2 regions of the Geobacter sp. genome follow, and region 2 is predicted to be linked to the other one. Evidence: riboswitches for the same ligand, from Rfam matches in the RefSeq annotation. Region 2 holds a riboswitch; the other holds the start of a gene.

Region 1 (7,050 bases), on a different contig from region 2:
GGGATGAACACCATGGGGAGTAACGGAGGGGCATCCACATGAAAACCTATCGCAGGGAGCTCTGGTTCGAGACCAGGCAGCGGCGGGAGCTGATCAACATCACGGGGACCGTGGCGGAGTGCCTGCGGGAGAGCGGCATCCGCGAGGGGCTGCTTCTGTGCAACGCCATGCACATTACGGCCAGCGTCTTCATCAACGATGACGAGCCCGGCCTCCATCATGACTTCGAGATGTGGCTGGAGGGGCTGGCCCCCGAGAAGCCCTACTCCCGCTACCGTCACAACGGGTATGAGGACAACGCCGACGCCCATCTCAAGCGTACCATCATGGGGCGTGAGGTGGTGGTTGCGGTTACCGACGGCAAACTCGACCTGGGGCCGTGGGAGCAGATATTCTACGGGGAGTTCGACGGGAAGCGCCGCAAGCGGGTACTGGTGAAGATCATCGGGGAATAGGCAGCCGGTCGGGGGGGCGATGATCTCCTACGGCCCAAAAAGCGCATCGAGCCTATCGAAGTCCAGGCGGGTCTCGGCCAGGTTCCTGATGAGGGCAAGCTTCTCGGTGTCCTCGGCGGTGATCTTCGAGACGTCCTCGGTGATGATGTGGTAGAGCTCTGCGGTGGTGTGGGTGTAGTTGCGGAGAAAGGGTATTCTGCTTCGCTCCAGGATCTGCTGGGTGATGGTGCTGACCGGGATGATGCCGGGGATGACGAGCCCGACGATCTTGGTGCGGTATTCGGGCATCTGGTAGAGGTTTGCCAGGGTCACGAGGAGTTCGTCGCGGCTGCTGGTGACGATGAGGAGGGTGGAGTCCCGCAGGAGCTCGGCCACCCGCTGGGTAGAGGCGGCGCCGATCTGCACGTTGTTGATGATCCGCTTCATGTCGCGCCGGTTGCCGTGGAGGGGGAGATCCAGGAGCTTTGAGACGCGGTCCAGGGTGGGGTTGGCCAGGACCGGCTGGTAGTCGAAACCGCCAATCACGGGGAAGGGCTCGTCGGCGAAGGCCCGTTGCAGATAGTCGAGGATCTGGCCTCGCTTGTGGGCGACCAGCTTGTTGGCCAGGATTGCCCGCACCTGGGCCCCTTCCTTCTCAAAGAGTGCCAGATCCACGGAAACGGAATCGACCACGTTCCCAACCCCGCCGCCGGTCACCATGAGCACCGGCGCGTCGAGCATCCGAGCGATACGGGCATTGGAGAGCTTCATTACGGAGCCGACCCCCGGGTGCCCCGACCCTTCGATGATGATGAAGTCGCACTGCTTCTCCAGCTCGGCATTGGCCTCGAGGATCCGCTCCCGGAGTTCGATGGGGGAGATCTCGCCGTCAATCACCTTCCGGGTGGTGTCGGGATAGACCACCACCGGCGACATCCAGCGCAGATCCTTGGTCAGGCCGAAGACTTGGGCCATGAGGGCGGCGTCCTTGTCCATGGGGATCCCCCGCAGCATTGCCGGCTTGGGACCCAGGGGCTTCATGAAGCCGACTCTTCCGTATTTTTTCCGGGCCAGGTGCAGCAGCGAAAGGCTGGTGGTGGTCTTGCCGCAGTTCTGTCCGGTGGCCGCTATGAAGATCTTCCGCGCCATTGTTTTTCCTTCCTGGAAGCGCCTCGATTGGGATGCCTTCCCCTAAGCTACTCTGAACATTCCACCTTGTCCAGAAACTCCCGCACCATCGGCGCGAAGGTCTCGTGCTCCAGGAGGAAAGCGTCGTGGCCGTAGGCCGATTCGATCAGGTGGTACTCGACCGGTTTGCCGAGGGAGCGAAGAACAGTGGCCATCTCCTCGGTCTGGTAGGGGGGGTAGAGCCAGTCGGAGGTGAAGGCGAAAAACTGGATCGGCGCCTTCACCTGGGAAAACGCTTCCTCCAGGGACTCGTACCCCCAGGCAAGGTCATAGAGATCCAGGGCCTTGGCCAGATAGAGGAAGGAGTTGGTGTCGAAGCGGTCCACGAAATTGTAGCCGTTGTAGGAGAGGTAGCGCTCCACCTCGAACTGGCCGAAGAAGTCGAAGAGGCCGTCCCGGGCGTTGAAGCGGCGGCCGAACTTCTGCCACATGGACTCGTCGGAAAGAAAGGTGATGTGGCCGATCCCCCGGGCAAGGGCCAGGCCGTCCTTGGGGTTTTTCCGGTATTCACCCTTCTTCCAGGTGGGGTCGTTGAAGATGGCCCAGCGGGCCACGGCGTTCAGGGAAATGGCCTGGGGCGAGGGCCGGCTCGTGGTGGCCAGGGCGATGGCGGAACGGACCCGGTCCGGGAACTGGGTGGCCCACTCCAGGGCCTGCATCCCCCCCATGCTCCCGCCGAGGACAGTGAGGAGCCGGTCGATCCCCAGGTGGTCCAGCAGCAGCGCCTGGGCCCGAACCATGTCGCGGACGGTGATGACGGGGAAGGTGAGGTTGTAGCGCTTGCCGGTCCTGGGATTGATGGAGGCGGGGCCGGTGGAGCCGTAGCAGGAGCCGATGACGTTGGAGCAGATGACGAACCAGCGGTCGGTGTCCAGGAGCCGCCCCGGACCCACGATGGCGTCCCACCATCCGGGCTTCGTGTCCTCGTCGCTGTTTTTCCCCGCCAGGTGGGCGTTGCCGGTCCAGGCATGGGCCACCAGTATGGCGTTGGAGCGGTCGGCGTTGAGTTCACCGTAGGTCTCGTAGGCCAGCGTGATGGGGCCGAGGATCCGGCCGCTTTCCAGCCGGAGTTCCGTGTCGAAGGTTACTGATTGTTCCTGTACGATGCCGACGGACATGCGTCAATCCTGAATGAGCGGTTGAAGAAACCAAAAGCCCCTTCCCGCGGTGGCGAGAAGGGGCTTTGTGACAGTTATTGCTATCGTCAAGCGCCGTTCTCATCTTTGCCTGCTGGCAGGATTTAGCACCTGGCGCTTCCGTTTCGCCTTCAAGCTGATACCTGCGTTGCCTGCGTCGTTGGCTCCTCAGCGTACTTTTTTGTACGCTTGCGGGGCCGCCTCCTTGGCGCCTTGGTCTAAGCTCGCATGCGAACCGGAAAAACCGGTTGCTGTGGTTTCGCAGGGCCTGTCCCTCCACCACTCTTGATAAGAATGCGTTTCTATTTGGTTTTCGTGGGAGAATACGGAAGCCTCGAGGGTTTGTCAAATGAAAATTTTCTCCGGTGCAGGGGGGGGAACTCCGCGCCAATCCTGAGCATTTCGTTTGCCAACGCCCCGGGGGATGGGGTATAGTTCCCCCACTTCCGGTTCGGCCGGAAGCTTGCATTGTCCCGCTGCTGTTCTATACTTATCACTACTTATCCGTCCTGGAGGAATCGACCCCATGAGTGTATCCGCATTTGCCTTGGTGGTGATGGCCCTTGCCCTGGTGGTGCTGGTGGCCTTCATGATCCCGACGCTGATGGAGATCCGGAAGGCCGCGGCGGATCTGCGGGGCTTTGTGACCCGGACCGGGGGCGAACTGAAGCCGGTGCTTCTGGAGCTGGAGAAGACACTGGCCGAACTCCGCATGGTGACCGAGGCAATCGCCGAGAAGCGCGAGGATGTCCAGACTTTCATGGAGTCGGTCGGCGATACGGGGCGCAATATCCGCACCATCAACGCCGTTATCGGCACCGTTGTCCACGCGGCGGTTACCTCGTCGGTCTGGATGACCGGCGCCAGGACGGCAGGCAAGTTCCTCACAGAACGACTCATCAAGAAAAGGGGGTAATGTCATGGCAGACGAAGAAAAAGGGTTAAGCGTAGGGACAGTTTTTCTCTCCTTCCTGGCCGGCACCGCGGTCGGTGCAGGGCTCGGGCTCCTGCTGGCGCCGAAGACCGGCAAGGAGATGCGGGAAAACATCCTGGATCTGACCGATGACGCGATCGACAAGATCAAGGGTTTCACCAAGGAGGCCCAGGGCAAGATCAAGGACACCTACGAGGAGACAAAGGATCTGATCACCGAGAAGAAGTCGATCATCACCTCCGCCATCGAAGCTGGCAAGGAAGCGATGGAGCGGGAAAAAGAGAAGTTCGGCCAGATGTAACAGTTTCAGCCGCAGCATGAAAAGCCCACCTCGCGTGGGCTTTTTCGTGCGCGCGGCCGGCCGGTGCGGCGGTGGGGCGATGACACGGAGAGACGGGACACAGGACAGGATCACCGGTTTTTTCACCCATACTCTCTGGGAGATGGAGCCGGACTCCTTCGGCCCGGTGAAGGGGCGCCTCGTGCGCTATCTGCAGATCGGGACCCTGGTCGTCAGGGACTTTCTCGACGACCAGTGCCTCATTCGGGCGTCGGCCCTTGCCTTTTCGACGCTCCTTTCCATCGTTCCGTTCTTTGCCCTTGCCTTTGCCGTCCTGAAGGGGTTGGGGGTCCAGAACACCCTGGAACCCTTCATCCTCGAACAGGTGGCGGCCGGCTCCCACGAGATCGTCGACAACATCGTCACCTATATCAACAACACCAAGGTCGGCGCCATCGGCGCCGTCGGCCTCGTGTTCCTCATCGTCACTGTCGTCTCGCTTCTGGGCACCATCGAGGAGGCATTCAACGTCATCTGGGGGGTCCGGGAGACCCGCTCTCTCTACCGCAAGTTCAGCGATTACCTGAGCGTGCTGGTGAGCGGTCCGATCCTCCTTCTGGCCGCGGTGAGCACGACGACTACCATCGAAAGCCAGGCGTTCGTCCAGTGGCTCATGCGGTCCACGTATCTGGGCGACGTTCTAGTGCTCCTTTTTCATCTGGTTCCCTTCCTCAGTATCTGGATTGCCCTCGTTTTCCTCTACATGTTCATACCCAACACCAGGGTCCGCTTCCGCTCGGCTCTGGTGGGGGGAGTCATCGCCGGGACCCTCTGGCAGGTTGCCCAGTGGGGGTATATCACCTTCCAGGTGGGGGTGGCCAAGTACAACGCCATCTACGGTACCCTGTCAGTTCTGCCGATCTTCATGGTCTGGCTCTACACGAGCTGGCTCATCGTTCTTCTGGGGGGAGAGGTGGTCTATGCCCACCAGCACCTGCGGACCTTCCGGCGCGAGGTGCGCACCCCGTCAATGAGCAGCGCCGCCCGCGAGCGGCTGGCCCTGGCCCTTCTCTACGAAATTTCCCTGGCGTTCCACAACGACCGCCCCGCCTGGAGCGTGGCGGCGCTTGCCGAGCGTCTCGACGTGCCCGAACGGTCTGTGCGGGAAATTCTCGAATGTCTGACCGAGGGGGGGATGGTCGCGGCAGGGTGCGGCGATGATGCCCTCTATCTGCCGGCCCGGGAGTTGGAACACATTCTGGTTCGGGACGTGCTCGCGGCATTGCGGAATCAGGGGATTGGGCTCCCCCGAAGGATGGGGGGCGAAGGTTCTGCCGTGGTGGACGGTCTCTGGGCCAGGATTGAGGGGGCTGTCCAGGGGGCTGTCGGCGACCTGAGTTTCCGGGATCTGACGGAATCCGTTCCATCGGCGGATGACGACCCCTTGACGTCTGGTTCATGAGAGGATGGTAACGGGTGCCGTCGTTGACAAAGGGTGGGGTTTTGCATATAGTGACGGCTGTGTAACCGCTATGAATTCCAGCATTCACGCCCGCTTCGGCTTCGACGGACGGGTGATCGGATCCTTTTTTATATATGCAAGACTTTAAACATCTCACGAGCAAGGGCCGCTTTTCTCTTTCCGCTCTCACCAAGCAGCGGAAAGCCCCTTCCCGCAATTCCTTCAAGAGACTCGACGAATCGAAACCCCGGAAAAAACGTCTCCGGGTTCTCCTTCCCGTGCTTGCTGCCTTTATCGCCGCCTATCCGGTCTTTTCGCCCGTGTTCTTGGGGCGAACGGCCGTCTCCAGCGTTCAGGGGGAAGCACACCCGACAGTAAAGGACCCCCGCGATCTCGACGTATTCAGTTCCTTCCGGCTCGGGGCCGGGCTCTTCCCCTCGGCCCGGCTCGAAGGGGACCGGTTCACGGCCCCCATTCCCGATGGGGGGACGGTGGTTTTTGCCATCAACAATACCATTCAGGAGCGGGTCAAGGAGGTCATGGCCCAGTTCGACGTACCCTACGGGGTTTTCGTTGCCATCGAGCCGAAGAGCGGCAAAGTCCTGGCCATGGTTTCCCATTCGTCGGCGTCTCCCGGTTGGGAGGAGCGGGCCTTCTACGGGGTCTACCCCATGGCGTCCCTCTTCAAGATAATCACTGCCACGGCGGCGCTGGAGCAAGGGAAGGTTACCCCCGACACGGTCATCCCGTTCCGAGGCGGACTCTACTCGGAGAGCTCCCGCCACTGGAGCAGCCTCCCGAAACGGGGCGCCCAGGAGATGGACCTCACGACCGCCATGGGTAAATCGGTCAACCCGGTCTTTGGCCGGCTCGCCAGCGACATCGCGGGGCGGGAATCGGTTCTGCGCTGCGCCGAGCGGTATGGTTTCAACCACTATCTTCTCCCGGGGACCCCGGTCCAGCCGAGTAAGGCCGAGCACCCCCAGACCGAGGATGATCTCCGCCTCATGGGGGCGGGCCTCGGTCGCGAGGTGAAGATTTCCCCTGTCCATGCGGCGGTCATGATGGCGGCCATAGCCAATGGCGGCACCATGCTCGCTCCCTCCCTCGTGGACGAGATCAGAAATACCAAAAACGAGGTGACCTACGCCCACAAACCCCTGACGATCCGCTCCATCGCGGCTCCCGAAGTGGCCAACCAGCTCACGAGGATGCTCTCCACCACCGTGACCAGCGGCACCTCCCGCCGTGCTTTCCATGACAGCCATGGCCGTCCCAGGATTGCCAATGTCAACATCGCAGCCAAGACCGGCTCCATCAACGGCACCGACCCCGAGGGGCACTACAGCTGGTTTGCCGCCTACGCCCCTGTCGAAGATCCTCAGATTGCCCTTGCCGCCCTCGTCATCAATCAGGATAAGTGGAAAATCAAGGCGCCCTACCTGGGTGAGCAGGCCCTGGAGGCGTTTTTCAACAGGAACCGGTGATCTGGGGCCGGGGGCCGGGAGAGGCATGGAGTGTCTGAAATGCGGCACCTGCTGTGTCGCCCCCGACATCACGACGCTCGGAAAGCCGGTTGGGGTGAGGTGTCGGCACCTGGACGGGATGGGACTCTG
Region 2 (7,050 bases):
TGAACGATACGAACGGCAACAACGAGAACCATGGCGTGCTTCTTTCATGGGACCGGACCATGAGCGAGATTTCCGACAAGCTCTGGGCAGCGGTGGACTACCAGGGGGGGAACAACGGAGTCGGCGCCCTGAGCTTCGGGGTCTGCTGGGCCTTCTCCAAGAACGTCTCGCTCATCGTCGGCTATGACATCTACAACGAGTCGGCCTTGGGCGGCAAAAATACCTTCACCACCCAGCTCGATATCAATATCCCGTAACAGGGAGCGGAGGCTCGCCATGAAGCTCATTGAAGCAATCATAAAACCGTTCAAGCTTGACGAAGTGAAGGATGCCCTCACCGAGATCGGTGTCGAAGGGATCACGGTAAGCGAGGTCAAGGGGTTCGGCCGCCAGAAGGGGCACACAGAGCTCTACCGGGGCGCCGAATACGTGGTTGACTTCATTCCCAAGGTGAAGCTCGAAGTGGCCGTGGCCGACGAGCTGGTGGCCCGGGTGGTGGAGACCATCGAAAGTACCGCCAAGACCGGCCGTATCGGCGATGGCAAGATATTCATTCTCCCCCTCGATGAGGCGGTCAGGATCAGGACCGGCGAGAAGGGTGCCGACGCAATTTAAGAAAGAGATTATCGAATCACTGGAGGTATACCATGAAGTGGAAACTGCCTTTCATTACCCTTGCCCTGGCCGCAGCTGTCGCCTTGGCCCCGGCTGTCATCCTCGCCGAGGAAGCCAAGGAAAGTGTTGCCCCGGTCCAGGCCGCCGCGACCTCGGCCCAGCAGGCAACCCCTGCGGCAGCGACCGCTCCCGCCGCCCCGGAGGCTCCCAAGAACGTGGACCCGGTTCTCAACACCGGCGACACCGCCTGGATGCTGGTTTCCTCAGCGCTGGTCCTGCTGATGATCCCGGGCCTCGCCCTCTTCTACGGCGGCATGGTCCGCCAGAAGAACGTCCTTTCCACCATGATGCACTCCTTCGTGGCCATGGGGATCGTCGGCGTCCAATGGGCGATCATCGGCTACTCGCTGGCCTTCGGTCCCGATGCCGGCGGCGGTCTCGTCGGCAACCTGAGCAAGGCGATGCTGAACGGACTCATTACCTTCAAGGACGGCAACCCGGTTTATGCCCTCTTTCAGAACGTTCCGACCGAGCCCGGCTCAATTCCTGAATATGTGTTCGCCATGTACCAGTGCATGTTCGCCATGATCACCGTGGCCCTCATCTCAGGCGCCCTGGCCGAGCGGATCAAATTCTCCGCCTACTGCGTCTTTGTGCTCCTCTGGACCACCATCGTCTATGATCCCCTTGCCCACTGGGTCTGGATGGTCGACGGCTGGCTCTTCAAGAAGGGGGCCCTCGATTTTGCCGGCGGCACCGTTGTTCATCTTTCCTCCGGTATCTCGGCTCTGGCGTTACTGATCTTCCTCGGCAAGCGGCATGGCTTCCCCCACGAGCGGATGGCCCCCCACAGCCTCCCCCTGACCCTGATCGGCGTCGGCCTCCTCTGGTTCGGCTGGTTCGGCTTTAACGCCGGCAGCGCCATCGTCGGCGTCAACTGCTCCGATGCGGCGGGCGGCTTGGCCGGCCTCGCCTTTGCAACCACCACCATCGCCCCTGCCGCCGGCGGTCTTGCCTGGATGATCGCCGAGTGGATCCATTCCGGCAAGCCCTCGGCCCTCGGTTTCGGTTCCGGCGTCGTGGCGGGCCTCGTCGGCATCACCCCCGCCGCCGGCTTCGTGCAGCCGGGCTCGGCCATCATCATCGGCCTCGGCGCTGGCGTCGTCTGCTACCTGGGTATTCTCATGAAGGCCAAGTTCAAGTATGACGACTCCCTCGATGCCTTCGGTGTGCACGGGGTGGGGGGTACCTTCGGTGCTCTAGCCACCGGTGTTCTCGCCACGGTCGGCGCCACGGGCCTCATGTCGGGCAACTTCAAGCAGTTCATGACCCAGGTGATTGCGGTTGTTGCCGCCGGCGCCTACGCCTTCATCGTCACACTGATCATCGCCTTCGCTCTCGACAAGACCATCGGGCTCCGTGTGGAGAAGGAAGACGAAATCATGGGCCTCGACCAGACCCAGCATTCCGAGTCGGCCTACAACTGACCATTCTGCCGATCTATCCGCATCACCCGAAGCCGCCCTTGCCGGGGCGGCTTTCTTTATGCCTCAAATGTGGGCGCTTTGGTGCCTAATTGGTGAGCATTTTGGGTGCCGTTTGCCTGAGCTCATCTCCAACTATCCGATAAACCGCATGTTATTTATGGCATGCCTCGTGCCTACAGAAAAGGTGGCACTCTATTCAACCGGTCTGAACCAGAGGACCCATGGCGGATGCACTGGCAAAATACCTCTCCGACAACGGCAACGTGGAAGGGGAGTTCCTGGAGCTGCTGGCCTTCAACGAGAAGATGGCCGAGCTGGGGAGGATGGCAGCCGGAGTGGTTCACGAGCTGAACACCCCCCTGTCGGTCATCGTCTCGGCCACCCAGATGATTCTCCGGGAGGAGGAGCTGCCGGAATTTGTCCGCGAGATGGTGGAGCGGGTCAACGAGGAGGCCCATCGCCTGGCGGAACTGACCAAGGGGGTCCTCTCCTTTGCTCGCCGGGAAGGAACGGAGCGGGCCGAGGCGGACGCGAATCAGGTCATCGGCGAGGTTATGACTTTTCTTCGCTTTGAGGCCCGGAAGCGGGCCGTCGGCGTCGTGGAGGACCTGGATTTTCGTCTTCCCTTCATTGCCGCCGACGCCAACCGGGTGAAGCAGGTCATCATCAATCTGGTCATGAACGCCCTTCAGGCCATGGGAGAGGGGGGGACGCTTTTCCTCCGAACGGTTCAGGAAAGTGAAACGGCCGTCACGGTACAGGTTGCCGACACGGGGCCAGGGATTCCCTCCGCCGCCCTGGACCGGATCTTCACCCCCTTCTTCACCACCAAGGAGCCGGGGGAGGGGACCGGGCTCGGCCTCTTCATCACCCGCAAGCTCATGGAAGGGATCGGCGGCACCATCGCCGTGGCGAGCGTGGTGGGGGAGGGGACCACTTTCACCCTGACCTTCCCTGTGGCCGAATAACAGGGTTGTTTTTCCTCCGTGTGCTCCGTTGCTCCGTGTTATTCTTACGGGCAAACACAATGGCACGGAGGAATCATGATGAAGGCATTTCTGGAGACGGCGGTCCGGGCCGCGCGCAGCGCCGGCGCCATCCAGCGGGAGCGGCTCTGGAGCGAGCACGACATCCGCTTCAAGGGGGAGATCGATCTCGTCACCGAAGTGGACCGGGCGTGCGAGGATCTGATCGTCGCCACCATCCGCGGCGCCCATCCCGGCCATGGCATTCTGGCTGAGGAGGGGACGCGGGATGCAGGCATCTCCCGCCACCGCTGGATCGTCGACCCCTTGGACGGCACCACCAACTACGCCCACGGCTTCCCCTGGTTCTGCGTCTCCATCGCCCTGGAGATCGACGGCGAAGTGAGGCTCGGCGTCATCTATCACCCGGTCATGGACGAGCTCTTCACCGCCGTGAAGGGTGAAGGGGCCTTCGTGAACGGCAGGCCGATCCGTGTGTCGGGGCGCCATCCCCTCAAGCAGTGCCTCCTGGCCACCGGCTTTCCCTACGACCGGACCCGCGACAACGAGAACAACTTCGCCAACTTCTTCAACTTCCAGTTTGCGGCCCGTGCCGTGCGCCGGGCAGGGGCCGCGGCCCTGGACCTGGCCTACGTGGCCGCCGGACGGCTCGACGGCTACTGGGAGCTGAAGCTGAAACCCTGGGACGTGGCCGCCGGCCAGCTCCTGGTCAACGAGGCGGGGGGGAGGGTCACGAACCACGCCGGCGAGCCCTTCTCCATCGACGACCATCGCATTCTTGCCTCCAACGGCATCGTTCACCGTGAAATGCTGGAGATCCTTGGTTGCGAGGCTAGGTGAGAAAACCGGTTGACGGTATATGACTTGTTTGCTAGAGTATCCCCAGGTTATCTTTATTTGAGTAGTGCAGAACCAGGCTTGTAAAAACTGAATAGTTTCATTTCTTATCATGAGCGACTGAGGGACTGGCCCTGTGACGTCGCGGCAACCCCCCGCAAGGGGAAGGTGCCAATTCCTGCGGAACGGCAACGTTCCGGGAGATAAGGAAGAGCGTTGCCGCCCCGCCGGCGAAAAATCCTCTTCCGCACCCCGGAAGGGGATTTTTTCTTTCAGGAGGCAATTCAATCATGAACATCGCAACTCAGGCGGCACAGATCGGACTCGAGTGGGACACCCGCACCGGCGCGGTGACGGTCCCCATCTACCAGACGGCCACGTTCCGGCACCCGGGGCTCGGCCAGAGCACCGGCTACGACTACACCCGCTCCGGGAACCCCACCCGCCAGGCGCTGGAAGAGGGAATTGCCCGCCTTGAGGGGGGCGCCCGGGGCTTCGCCTACGCCTCGGGGATGGCCGCCATAGCCAACCTCCTTCTGCTGTTCAAGAAGGGGGACCACCTGGTGGTGACCGAGGATCTCTACGGCGGCACCTGTCGTCTCTTCGATCAGATCTTCACCCAGTACGAGCTCTCCTTCACCTACGTGGATACGAGCGATGTGGAGGCGGTGCGCCGGGCCATCCGCCCCGAGACAAAGGCCCTCTTCGTGGAGTCCCTCACCAACCCGCTCCTCAAGGTGGCCGACATCGCCGCCCTTTCGGCCCTCTGCCGGGAGCGGGGGATTCTCCACATCGTCGATAACACCTTCCTCACCCCCTATCTCCTGCGCCCCTTCGACTTTGGAGCCGACATCACCGTCTACAGCGCCACCAAGTACCTGGCCGGGCACAACGACACGGTCTCCGGGCTCGTGGCGGTTAAGGACCCGCAACTGGCCGAGCGGGTCTACTTCCTCCAGAACTCGGTGGGGGCGGTCCTGGGGCCCCAGGATTCCTGGCTCACCATCCGGGGGATGAAGACCCTCTCGGTGCGCCTCGACCGGCAGCAGGAGAACGCGGCGCGGATCGCCCACTGGCTGGCGGCCCATCCGCGGGTGCGGAAGGTCTACTACCCCGGCCTCGCCGACCACCCGGGCCACGAGCTGCTCGCTCGCCAGGCCCGGGGCTTCGGTGCCATGGTCGCCTTCGAGGTGGAGGAGCACGCGCTCGTGGAGCGTTTGCTTCTCAAGACGAAGGTGATATCCTTCGCCGAGAGCCTCGGCGGGGTGGAGACCCTCATCACCTTCCCCCAGGTCCAGACCCATGCCGACATCCCACAGGAGCTCCGGCAGCGGCTCGGGATCAACGACGTGCTCCTGCGCCTCTCCGTGGGGATCGAGGACGGGGACGACCTCATCGACGACCTGGCCCAGGCCTTTGGTAATTAATCAAAAACCTACCACGGAGACATTTCATGAAATTCGGCACCCGCATTATCCATACCGGCCACACGATCGACCCGACTACCGGCGCGGTTTCGATTCCCATCTACCAGACTTCCACCTACCGGCAGGAGTCGGTGGACCATTTCGGCAAGTACGACTACGCCCGCTCCGACAACCCGACCCGGGAGGCCCTGGAGGAGACCATCGCCCAGCTGGAGGGGGGAACCCGCGGGTTCGCCTACGCCTCGGGGATGGCGGCCATCTCCTCGGCGCTGCTCCTCTTCTCGCCGGGGGATCACCTGGTGGTCTGCGATGATGTGTACGGCGGCACTTTTCGGGTGCTGACCCAGCTCTTCAGCCGGCTTGGCATTACCTCAACCTTCGTGGATGCCACCGATCTCGACGCCATCGCCGCCGCCTTCCGGCCGGAGACCAGGGGACTCTTTCTGGAGACTCCGTCGAATCCCCTCCTGAAGATCACCGATCTGGCCGGCGCGGCCCGCATCGCCCGGGAGCGGGGGGCCATCACCCTGGTGGACAACACCTTCATGACCCCCTACCTCCAGCGCCCCCTTGAACTGGGATGCGACATCGTCCTCCACAGCGGCACCAAGTTCCTGAACGGCCACAGTGACGTGATCTGCGGCTTAGCCGTGACGAAGGACCCGGAGCTCGGCACACGGATCCGCTTCATCCAGAATGCCTTCGGCGCCATCCTCGGGCCCCAGGATTCGTGGCTTGTGCTGCGGGGCCTCAAGACCCTGAAGGTGCGGATGGAGGAGAGCCAGCAGAGCGCCGCGCGGATCGCCTCGTGGCTGGCGGGGGAAAAGCGGGTGACCCAGGTCTTCTACCCGGGGCTCACCACCCACCCCGGCCATGACGTCCATGCCCGCCAGTGCTCGGGACCCGGCGCGGTCCTCTCCTTCACCCTCGAATCCCCGGAAATTACCCGCCGGCTCCTGGAGGGGATGAAGCTGGCCGCCTTCGCCGTGAGCCTCGGCGGGGTGGAGAGCATCATCTCCTACCCGGCGAAGATGTCCCACGCCGCCATGCCCCCGGAGGAGCGGGCCGCCCGCGGCATCGGCGACACCCTCGTGCGCCTCTCCGTGGGGCTTGAGGACGCAGACGACCTCATCACCGAGTTGGATCGACTTATCAACGGCTGACGGTAACCTCCTGCTTTTGCTGACGCCCCGAAGATTTTCGGACCCGCTCCGAAGATTTCCGGGGCGTTTGTCGTGGGGAATCACCCGTTGTGGCGGACTGAGATATTTTCTTGTGTGGCAATCTTTTCGATCTTCAGGGTAAAAAGTTTCGATGTTTTGCCGATATACTATAGAGGACGTGAGAGTGGGGCTCTTTGCTCCTCCGTGGACGAGCGGCTCCAAAACGGGAAAGGACAGTCGGACGGAATGCGGATACGGACCACGTTGACGGCGGGTTGCTTTATTTTCGCCATGCTCACCGCTCTGGTGGGATACTTCGGCGGCCGTGCCATCGCCAAAATCAGCGGAGAGTTCGACCTGGTGGCGGAGGAGGTTTTCCCGGTCCTCAAGACCCTGGAGGATCTCCGGTTTGCCGGGCTGCGGATCGCTTCATCATCCGCCGAGCATACCCTCCTCATGAAACAAAAGGGAGAGGCCGAGAGGCGGGGGGACGAGATCGTGATGGTCTCGGCAGGGGTCGAGGGGCTCGAGGATT

The links. A riboswitch is a leader RNA that binds a small molecule or an ion and turns the genes downstream of it on or off. The one in region 2 is predicted to bind S-adenosylmethionine.
Region 1: another riboswitch for S-adenosylmethionine. It lies ahead of RCH91_RS07370 (homoserine O-acetyltransferase); the one in region 2 lies ahead of RCH91_RS02680 (PLP-dependent aspartate aminotransferase family protein).

The regions. Positions count from the first base shown of each region.
Region 1 covers NZ_JAUQXO010000027.1:107,434-114,483, reverse strand. Annotated here, with positions in the region: gene RCH91_RS07385 (GPMC system family 4 glycosyltransferase) at 1-7, shown strand, start outside; gene RCH91_RS07380 (secondary thiamine-phosphate synthase enzyme YjbQ) at 39-455, shown strand; gene RCH91_RS07375 (phosphotransacetylase family protein) at 483-1,583, opposite strand; gene RCH91_RS07370 (homoserine O-acetyltransferase) at 1,631-2,740, opposite strand; SAM riboswitch class I at 2,837-3,053, opposite strand; gene RCH91_RS07365 (DUF948 domain-containing protein) at 3,285-3,674, shown strand; gene RCH91_RS07360 (YtxH domain-containing protein) at 3,679-3,993, shown strand; gene RCH91_RS07355 (YhjD/YihY/BrkB family envelope integrity protein) at 4,073-5,434, shown strand; gene RCH91_RS07350 (penicillin-binding transpeptidase domain-containing protein) at 5,569-6,921, shown strand; gene RCH91_RS07345 (YkgJ family cysteine cluster protein) at 6,947-7,050, shown strand, end outside.
Region 2 covers NZ_JAUQXO010000013.1:52,675-59,724, reverse strand. Annotated here, with positions in the region: gene RCH91_RS02705 (hypothetical protein) at 1-257, shown strand, start outside; gene RCH91_RS02700 (P-II family nitrogen regulator) at 277-615, shown strand; gene RCH91_RS02695 (ammonium transporter) at 648-2,102, shown strand; gene RCH91_RS02690 (sensor histidine kinase) at 2,324-3,070, shown strand; gene RCH91_RS02685 (inositol monophosphatase family protein) at 3,149-3,928, shown strand; SAM riboswitch class I at 4,030-4,135, shown strand; gene RCH91_RS02680 (PLP-dependent aspartate aminotransferase family protein) at 4,216-5,352, shown strand; gene RCH91_RS02675 (PLP-dependent aspartate aminotransferase family protein) at 5,379-6,515, shown strand; gene RCH91_RS02670 (bifunctional diguanylate cyclase/phosphodiesterase) at 6,762-7,050, shown strand, end outside.